DNA from 3 places in the Paenibacillus sp. FSL R5-0887 genome. Region 2 is predicted to be linked to each of the others. Evidence: riboswitches for the same ligand, from Rfam matches in the RefSeq annotation. Region 2 holds a riboswitch; each other region holds the start of a gene.

Region 1 (3,174 bases), 1.1 Mb from region 2:
TCTTTTGCCAAAAACCAAGCGGATATCATCCGTAAACTTGCCCCTAAGCAGTGGGTAACCACGAACGGTCTGTTCGGGCATCTCGATAGCCATGAAATGACGGATGAACTGTTGGATTTCTTCAGCTATGATTCCTATCCTCAGTTCTCTACTATTTTTTATGACCCGAATGAGCGGAATCCGCTGAATGATAGAGGCTGGGGACTGTCGTTATCTGTTGTTCGTTCGATATCCCCGAATTTCTGCATTATGGAGCAGCAGTCGGGCCCGGGTGGCTGGGTGAACCGGATGGATATGCCTTCTCCAAAGCCCGGGCAGATGCGGTTATGGACCTATCAGTCGATCGCTCATGGAGCAGATATGGTGTTATATTTCCGCTGGCGGACAGCTACGATGGGCAATGAAATTTATTGGCATGGAATCAATGACTATCATAATCAGCCTAACCGGAGAGTGCGGGAAGCGGGGCAGATCGGTCAGGAGCTGGCAGCAGCAGGTCATGCGTTTGTCGGTACTCGTAATCAGGCTAACATTGCTATTGTTCGTGATTATGACAATGAGTGGGATGGAGAATACGATGTTTGGCATGGCCCGTTTATGTGGAAGAGCAATAAGGAGTGGTACAAGGCGCTTCAGCGGAAGCATATCCCGAATGACGTACTCTATTTACGCAAAAAAACAACGCTGGAGGAGCTTGCAAGGTACGACGTGCTTATCTATCCTCACCCAGCGATTATGACAGATGAGACAGCAGCACTGCTGGATGAATATGTTCAGCAAGGCGGCAAACTGATCTTCGGCTGTAGAACCGGCTATAAGGATGAGCGCGGACAATGTTATATGCGTCCTTTCCCAGGTGCTGCTAAGGATCTATGCGGGATCACAGTTGAAGAATTCACAATGGTTAAGGGCAGTCGTCAGCCAACAACAATTAGCTGGTCGGGCGTGACCGAAGTCGTTACAGGAGCAGATGACTTTAATGATATTCTCAAAATAGAGGAAGCTTCGGTTGAAGTGATGGCGGTCTACGCCTCTGATTATTATGCGGGAAAACCGGCGGTAACTAGAAATCGTCGCGGCAAGGGTGAGGTTTGGTATTACGGAGCCGTATTTAATGAACAGGCAGCGGCTGAGATCATAAATTTAATTGATCTACAATCACCAGCAGATTGGCTGGAGCTCCCAGAAGAGGTAGAACTGCAAGTCCGTACCGGAGCTTCTTCCAGTTATGCTTTTTTGCTTAATTATAGTGAGACTCCTGTCACGATCCATCTTCATGAGACCAAAACAGATTTACTGAGCGGCACAACATTGTCGGGCGAGGTGCTTCTGGAAGGATTTGGGGTATTGGTGTTAAACTAACGTATACATTGATCTCACATTTGAGTAGATTTGGATAATTTTCTCTTTTCGGTTATACTTTGAAGTAGCAATTATATAGTCACGGGAGCTTGGTGGGACCAGGCTGAGAGGATAGTTATAACTATCGACCGTCAAACCTGATCTGGATAATGCCAGCGGAGGAAATGGAGTTCTATTTCTATTTGTCTACTCTAAGGCCGCATCTTATACAGATGTGGCCTTTTCTATTTGTGGGGGAGTAGACCGTCTCCGCTTGATCAAATCACCTTATAGGAGGAATTGAGATGACAAGCGAATTGAACAACGATCCAATCAATCTATCAGCTTTTCCAGCAAGTCAAAAAGTGTATGTAAAGGGTTCACGGCCTGATATTCAGGTGCCTATGCGGGAGATCTCACTTAGTCCAACTGCGGGCATAGACGGCGAAGAGGAGAATGCCCCAATTCATGTCTATGACACAAGCGGGGCTTACACGGATGCTAATATTCATACTGATATTCGTCAGGGGTTAGAGCCCAATCGTCTAAGCTGGATTGAGGAACGAGGGGATGCGGAAGCGTACGAAGGAAGAACCATGAAGCCTGAAGATAACGGGAATGCAACGGGAAAAGCTGTGGCGGAAGTGTTTCCAGCGCTCCATAGAAAACCTTTGCGAGCGAAAAAGGGGCGTAATGTCTCTCAAATGCATTATGCACGCAAAGGGATTATTACTTCGGAAATGGAATACGTTGCGATTCGTGAGAATGTGGCACCGGAATTTGTAAGAGATGAAGTAGCCCGCGGCCGCGCCATCATTCCAGCGAATATCAATCATCCAGAGAGTGAACCAATGATTATTGGACGCAATTTTTTAGTGAAGATCAATGCCAATATAGGAAATTCCGCAGTATCCTCATCCATAGAGGAAGAGGTAGAGAAGATGAGATGGGCCACCCGCTGGGGTGCAGATAATATAATGGATCTCTCAACAGGTAAAAACATTCATACGACACGCGAGTGGATCATCCGTAATTCTCCTGTTCCTATTGGAACGGTGCCTATCTATCAAGCGTTGGAAAAAGTGAATGGGAAAGCGGAAGATTTAACGTGGGAAGTATACCGTGATACGCTCATTGAGCAAGCGGAGCAAGGGGTTGATTATTTTACCATTCATGCGGGGGTTCTGCTTCGTTATATCCCGTTGACTGCACAACGTATGACAGGCATTGTTTCAAGAGGTGGCTCCATCATGGCGGCATGGTGTCTTGCGCATCATCAAGAGAACTTTTTATATACACATTTTGAAGAGATATGTGAAATCATGAAGCTGTACGATGTTTCTTTTTCCCTAGGCGATGGATTACGTCCGGGTTCGATTGCTGATGCGAATGATGAAGCACAATTTGCCGAGTTAGAGACGTTAGGTGAATTAACAGCTATAGCTTGGAGTCATGATGTACAGGTGATGGTAGAGGGTCCAGGACATGTGCCGATGCACTTGATTAAAGAGAATATGGATAAGCAACTTGAAACTTGTAACGAAGCCCCTTTTTATACATTAGGTCCACTGACTACAGATATTGCGCCTGGTTATGATCATATTACCTCTGCTATAGGTGCAGCGATGATTGGTTGGTTCGGTACAGCTATGTTATGTTACGTAACTCCGAAGGAACATCTTGGCCTGCCTAATAAGGAAGATGTACGTATAGGGGTCATTACTTATAAAATAGCGGCTCATGCCGCAGATTTGGCGAAAGGGCATAAAGGAGCACAAGACCGGGATAATGCTCTTTCGAAAGCCCGTTTTGAATTTCGTTGGCGTGATCAAT
Region 2 (3,174 bases):
TAGCTTCCAGGTCGATCTCACGGCCGATATTTCTCCGTCAATTTATCCATGCTGATTCCGTTAGGATTATGAGCGATTTTGATCTGCGAAATTACGCTTGGACTGCCTGCTTCGATCAACGCCTCCTGCATCTGACGCACAACCTCCAGCAGCTCGCTAAGCTCACCTTCCATTGTGGTTTCCAGTGGATTCACTTGATGTTTAACGCCGGATTTCTGAATGACCTCAATCGCTTTATCTACGTATGGGATGGAATCCTCATTGTTCGGAGTTTTTGGAATTACTTGAATGCTTAGTAGGGTGTTAGCCACAATAATCAATCCTCTCATTTTATAAGGTAAGTTCAAAAAGCCAACTTTGATAACGAAGTAATTCATTACAATTGTTGTTTACTCCGCCGGTAAAAAATCATTACTGAATGCACTAGCAGCATCCAGCGGTTTATCCAGCAACTTCAGATCATACATCCAGTCGCCGTAATTTTGCCAGACCTCGGTTTTTTGCTCGCCCCAGCGGGCAGCATCGTCCTTGTATTTTGGGCTAAGCCATTTTTGGCTAGCTAGGACAAGGTCGGCGTCCAGGTCAGGAACGGCCTTCGATAACATACCGGCAGCCTCTTCCGGATGATCTATGGCATATTGATAACCTTTTGATGTGGCTTTCATGAAGGCCTTCACCAGATCAGGATGATCTGCAATTTGCTTCTCACTCGTCGTCAGCACAGGCGTGTAATAATCGAGCTGCGGCGCATAATCCTTTAAGTACAGCATATCCAATGGCTCGCCACGCAACTCAGCCTCAACACCAGTCCAAGCGTAGAAAATCCAGGCGAAATCAATGTCACGTTTGACGGCGGTAAAATAATCAGCTTCACCGATACTGATCAGCTTCACCTTTTTCACATCGCCACCTTCAGGATCCATGATAGCTTTCATGGCTGCTTCTTCGGCCGGTGAGCCCCAGCCTCCGTAGGTTTTACCTTCAAAATCCTTTGGTGATTTAATATTGCGATCTACTGGAGCAGCGAATCCCGACGTATTATGCTGAATAATAGCTGCTATCGAGACAAGGGGCACGCCTTGTAGACGGGCTAGCGTTAATCCTTCTTGGGCGCTGATGCCAAATGCGGCTTCGCCAGAAGTAACCATAGTATCAGAACCCGCTGCGCCTGGCTGAACGATCTCGACGTCCAGACCTTCTTCAGCGTAGTAACCAAGATCCTTAGCTACGTATAGACCGGTATGATTTGTGTTCGGTGTCCAGTCGAGTGCGACTTTAACTTTGGTGAGCTCTTTTGGAGCATCCGTCCCAGCCGAAGCAGTTGGATCAGTAGCATTTGCTTTGTTTCCGGCTGTATTCCCATTGTTGCTGCCGCATCCGGCAATGGCAAGAATGAGTACACAGGTGAGGCACAACGTAAGTGCTTTTTTAAGGTGCATGTCTTCTTCTCTCCTTTAAGGTTACAAGAATCCCGTCTTCACAACATGAACCGTAAGTTGTAGTATGTACGTTTTTCTACATCTTTTAGTGATCTTACAAAAAAAGCGCCCCGAGTGATCGGGACGCTGGCTTGGCGCAAGGTTAGTTAAGGTCACAGGGACCAGAACCAATTGGCGATTCCTACGCTGGCATTATCCAGATCAGGTATAAGGGTCAGTATCTTGTGGGATACAATCTCAGCCGGCCAATTCCAGCACCCCTGGTTCTATGAAGTTAACGGGTATTTCTATGTGCAATATAAGTAAGCATAAGTTTTGTACCCATACTTTATATCTTATATTTCTCGCATACGGTGTATTATAGACGGCTGTACTCGGAATGTCTAGTAGTGCACTCCTGAATTTTTCCAATCCAGTAGTTTCTTTTTTGCTAGTCTAGATCTTTATATTTCTTGCGGTGACGCCGTTTAAGCTCACTAACCAGCGCCCCTAGCGTGAGGACAACGCTGATCAGAATCCCGCTCATGATCACGAAGAGGGCAAGAAATTCAAAGGGAGAATAACCAATCATTTTACTCCATTGAATCTTTCCATCCAGATCGTCAATGACCTGATTCATGCCGTAAATCCCGCTTACTACCGTAAATACAGTAAGAATCATCAGCAGATTATCCCGTCGCTTGGATTGAAACTTATCCTGATACTGAAACAGGTCATTTAAGGTTTCTTTCACTTCCTCGAACAAAGCATCGTTTCCGTATACTTTACGCAGCTGAAGAAATATCTCCCGGCCCTGCGACTGGGAAATCAACTCCAAGAAGTAGAACTTTGCCGAGAACTTATTAATGGAGTAGATTAGATTGTCTATTTCCTCATAATCATGATTAATCCGAAGTCGGGAGTGCATATTGGCTAGCTTTAGCAGAACGATTTTGTGGAAAATATTGAGTAAAAATCCGTAATAATATTGCCCGTACATCTGGTTGGCTAGACTAACAGCAATCTCCTGTTCAGCGCGGGTCATGCAGCAAAAGGTCTGCTCATTCATCATATAATACGTGTCTGGACCCCAGCGATTATAGGAGTGTTCATGACAATAGTTCGCAATATATGCTGGATCGCTGGCACTGGCATAGGGCTTTCCGTTCAGATCAATTCCATCAAGCTGTGAGGCACGATAGCGCAGATTTACACTAATCTCATCAGAGCTTTCTTCATTCTGAAAGCCATAAAAAGCTTGCACCTGCATTCTTTCATCTACGAAAAAAGGAAGGGTCTCGAAATAAGCCCCATTGATATCCGATTGATCCAGATATGGCTCCAGTCCATCCACCAAATTTCGGAAGACAAAATCCTCTACCATCTCATAGGTCTGTTCCCCGCAATGAATATAAGTGTAATCATCCTGTATGAAGGTATTCTCTAGCGCACGGAAACGATCTGCGAATTCTAGGGCAATACTAAAGGGAATTGAATCCCCCTCCAGCTGGACACGTATCGTCACGAATCCAAGCTGAAAAGGGCATATGAATATATCCGTCGAGAGAATTTTGAAAAATATAGATTGCTGCGGAATCTCCAGAATGCAGTCGAGATTATTTACTCTGGAAAAACGGCGAAACGAGTCGGCATCCTTCCTGCGTGGAAAAAGGACATGTGCAGCAAACGGTAAATAGGTGCGCTCCATTCGTTCATGGGAAACACAGTAGCCATCTCCGTAATAGGCAGCTTCAAG
Region 3 (3,174 bases), on a different contig from region 2:
AGAGGCTACCTGCTGAGCAGTTCTAAACATCTCCGTATAGGTGATGATCGCTGCAAGCGATGTATCTTTGACCAAGCTAATAAAAGAATTGGATAACGGCGGTACAGAAACGCGTGCAGCTTGTGGCAGAATTACGCGGCGCAGAGCCTGCCCACGAGTCATCCCGACTGAGAAGGCAGCTTCCCACTGGCCTTTATGTATCGACAGGATAGCAGCGCGTACGATTTCCGATGAATAAGCCCCTACGCTAAGGGTAAATCCAATGGTGGCGGCAATGAAAGGGTCGAGTACAATACCAACAGCCGGCAAACCATAAAATATAATAAATAGCTGCACTAACAACGGGGTTCCCCGAATGACCCATACATAAAAACGGGCGATTAGCTTCGGAATTACCCACGGTGAAAGACGTGCCAACGCGGTTAGGATCGCCAAAATCAATCCAAGCACAAAGGAAAGTAGCGCCAACGGAATGGTAAAAGCCACCCCGGCTTTAAGCAGGGGTAGCAGTGTATCTAAGAAAATTTGTATTTTGCGGTCATCCATTATTCAGACATCCTTTTTAGCTTCTAGGCTTAATTAGCCTTGCTAGCCTTGTATTATTTTGAAACGTCAGCTCCAAAGTATTTCTCGGAAATTTTCAAGTACGTTCCATCACTTTTCATCTCTTTAATCGCATCACTGACCGCATTCACCAGCTCATCATTGCCTTTCAGGAATACCGCGGCACTTTGTGAGCCTTCAGGAATCTCATCAACCACTTTAATTTTTGCATCTGGTTTTTGTTTTTTCAGATCCAGATAAGACAAGCCATCATTCACAGTTGCATCAATACGTCCCGAAGTCAGCAGGTCCATCGCTTGATTGAAACCGTCCGTAGCTACGATTTCAGCACCGTTCTCACGAGCGATGTCGGATAAGTTACTGGTCAGGGATTGTCCGGCTTTTTTACCCTTTAGATCAGCAAAGGTCTTAATATCCTCATTGTTTTCGCTCACGATCAATACTGCCTTGGATACAATATAGGGTTCAGAGAAATCATACTTCACTTTGCGATCTTCGTTAATGGAAACTTCATTAAAAATGACATCAAACCGTTTCGCATCCATCCCAGCAAAAATACCATCCCACTGAGTTTCAAAAAATTCAGCTTCAACACCTAAACGTTTGGCTACTTCTTCGGCAATTTCCACGTCAAAACCCGTCAATTTCCCCGCAGTGTCATGATAAGTAAAAGGTGCATAAGTCCCTTCTGTACCTATCCGCAATTTGCCGCTGGCCTTCACAGCCTCCAAACTGTTTTGCGCTGAAGATGCTGCTCCACCATTCGTTCCAGCTGTTGGTTCAGCAGCCGTATTGGTATTCGAATTATTGCCGCAAGCCGCTACAAGAACCACGGTTAACGCCAATATAATAGTTAAACTCCATTTTTTCATTATTAAATCCCCTCTCTCTATCCGGTTTTTTTCCGGTAAATTGAATAGTACACTGCCATCACATGATCGTCAATACTTTTTTCCGATTATATACATCGGAATTGTAATATTAACTAGATTTCTACTTATATCTTACCCAATCTTGGATTAATCCTTCACTTCTTTCTCTCTTTACTTCTCAGAAAGATATGGTATATTTATAAACAAATTAATATGGACCTGTTATTTCACTAGGGGAGTCGGCCGACTGAGACGGAGCTTCAAGCTCCGGACCCTTGGAACCTGATCTGGATCATACCAGCGGAGGGAAGTGGAGCAGAATTTTCATCAAGCATGTTAAGTGTTATTATGCAGAATGAACTTTTTGACCCATTCATTTCCTCTGGAAATGGATGGGTCTTTATTTGTTTAGACGCTCCACAAAAATATTAGGAGGTTAGATCATCACGACCATTTTATCTATTCAAGGCCTAACCTACTCTTTTCCGGAAACTGAACAACCCCCTGTATTCGCAAATCTATCCATGGATATCAGGCAAGGGGAATTCGTCTCCGTAGTAGGTGCTAGCGGATGCGGGAAAAGCACATTTTTCAAAACGGTTGCCGGTTTACTCGAACCTACTCATGGAAAAATAAAACTCCCTACGCTCCCCTCAACCGCTAGTCGTTTAGGTCAGATCGCTTATATGCCTCAGCAGGATTTATTGCTGCCTTGGAGAACGGTGCTCGACAACTGCCTTTTGCCCTGGGAGATCAAGCCCAGATTTAGTAAACAGAAAACGATCACTCAGATTCGGGAAATGTTGGCCCGCTTCGGCTTAACAGATGTAGAGAAGGCTTATCCCCATGAACTTTCGGGAGGTATGAAACAGCGAGTAGCATTTCTGCGCACCTTAGTGGCTGGAGACGGAAGTGGTCTTATGCTGCTGGATGAGCCCTTTGGCGCTCTCGATGCCATGACCAAACGTGAGATACACCGTTGGCTGTTGGAGTTATGGGGTGAACTGAATCAGACGATTATGCTCATCACTCATGATCTGGAAGAAGCACTATTGCTCAGTGACCGGATTTATTTATTATCTGGCGGTACGCACAGCGAATTACAGGAGATCAATGTCGATCTACCAAAACCAAGACATTATAAGATGAACTATGAACCCCGGTTTATAGCACTACGGGCAGAGTTGGAGCGAAGATTGCATGCAACCTATACCTTTTAAAAAACATCTAGACAACTATGGTCCCTTCCTTCTTCTGGTACTGCTCATTCTTGTAATCTGGGAGTCAGCTGTTCGCCTTCACTTGATTCCAGCCTTTATTCTCCCTGCACCTTCATCTATTGGCATCGCATTGATCGAGCACAGGCAATTATTATTTGGACAGCATTTATTGGCGACGTTACAGGAGATACTGGTGGGTTTTGTCCTTTCTGTGATTTTTGGTGTATTGCTGGGCATTGGAATGTTCCTGTTTCGCCCCGTAGAAAAGGCCATCTATCCCTTCCTTATCATTAGCCAGACGGTCCCATTAATTGCGCTATCCCCCATTTTTATTATGTGGTTCGGATATACGCTGTGGAGCAAAGTGGCTGTGGTGTTTTTGACGGCTTTTTTTCCAGTCGTAGTGAGTACATATGATGGACTTCGTACAAGTGGCCAGACTTACAAGGACTTATTATTAACATTTGGTGCAAACCGCTGGCAGCTGCTTGTCAAAACCCAAATTCCACTGGCGCTGC

Evidence for each region. A riboswitch is a leader RNA that binds a small molecule or an ion and turns the genes downstream of it on or off. The one in region 2 is predicted to bind thiamine pyrophosphate.
Region 1: another riboswitch for thiamine pyrophosphate. It lies ahead of thiC (phosphomethylpyrimidine synthase ThiC); the one in region 2 lies ahead of MKY14_RS25295 (ABC transporter substrate-binding protein).
Region 3: another riboswitch for thiamine pyrophosphate. It lies ahead of MKY14_RS03705 (ABC transporter ATP-binding protein); the one in region 2 lies ahead of MKY14_RS25295 (ABC transporter substrate-binding protein).

What each region holds. Positions count from the first base shown of each region.
Region 1 covers NZ_JBBOCE010000002.1:2,817,568-2,820,741, forward strand. The annotation lists gene MKY14_RS30380 (beta-galactosidase) at 1-1,362, shown strand, start outside; TPP riboswitch at 1,434-1,543, shown strand; gene thiC (phosphomethylpyrimidine synthase ThiC) at 1,647-3,174, shown strand, end outside.
Region 2 covers NZ_JBBOCE010000002.1:1,672,424-1,675,597, reverse strand. The annotation lists gene MKY14_RS25305 (ABC transporter permease) at 1-21, opposite strand, end outside; gene MKY14_RS25300 (thiamine-binding protein) at 18-311, opposite strand; gene MKY14_RS25295 (ABC transporter substrate-binding protein) at 390-1,439, opposite strand; TPP riboswitch at 1,601-1,711, opposite strand; gene MKY14_RS25290 (hypothetical protein) at 1,870-3,174, opposite strand, start outside.
Region 3 covers NZ_JBBOCE010000001.1:822,403-825,576, reverse strand. The annotation lists gene MKY14_RS03715 (amino acid ABC transporter permease) at 1-546, opposite strand, end outside; gene MKY14_RS03710 (amino acid ABC transporter substrate-binding protein) at 600-1,436, opposite strand; TPP riboswitch at 1,659-1,762, shown strand; gene MKY14_RS03705 (ABC transporter ATP-binding protein) at 1,961-2,656, shown strand; gene MKY14_RS03700 (ABC transporter permease) at 2,637-3,174, shown strand, end outside.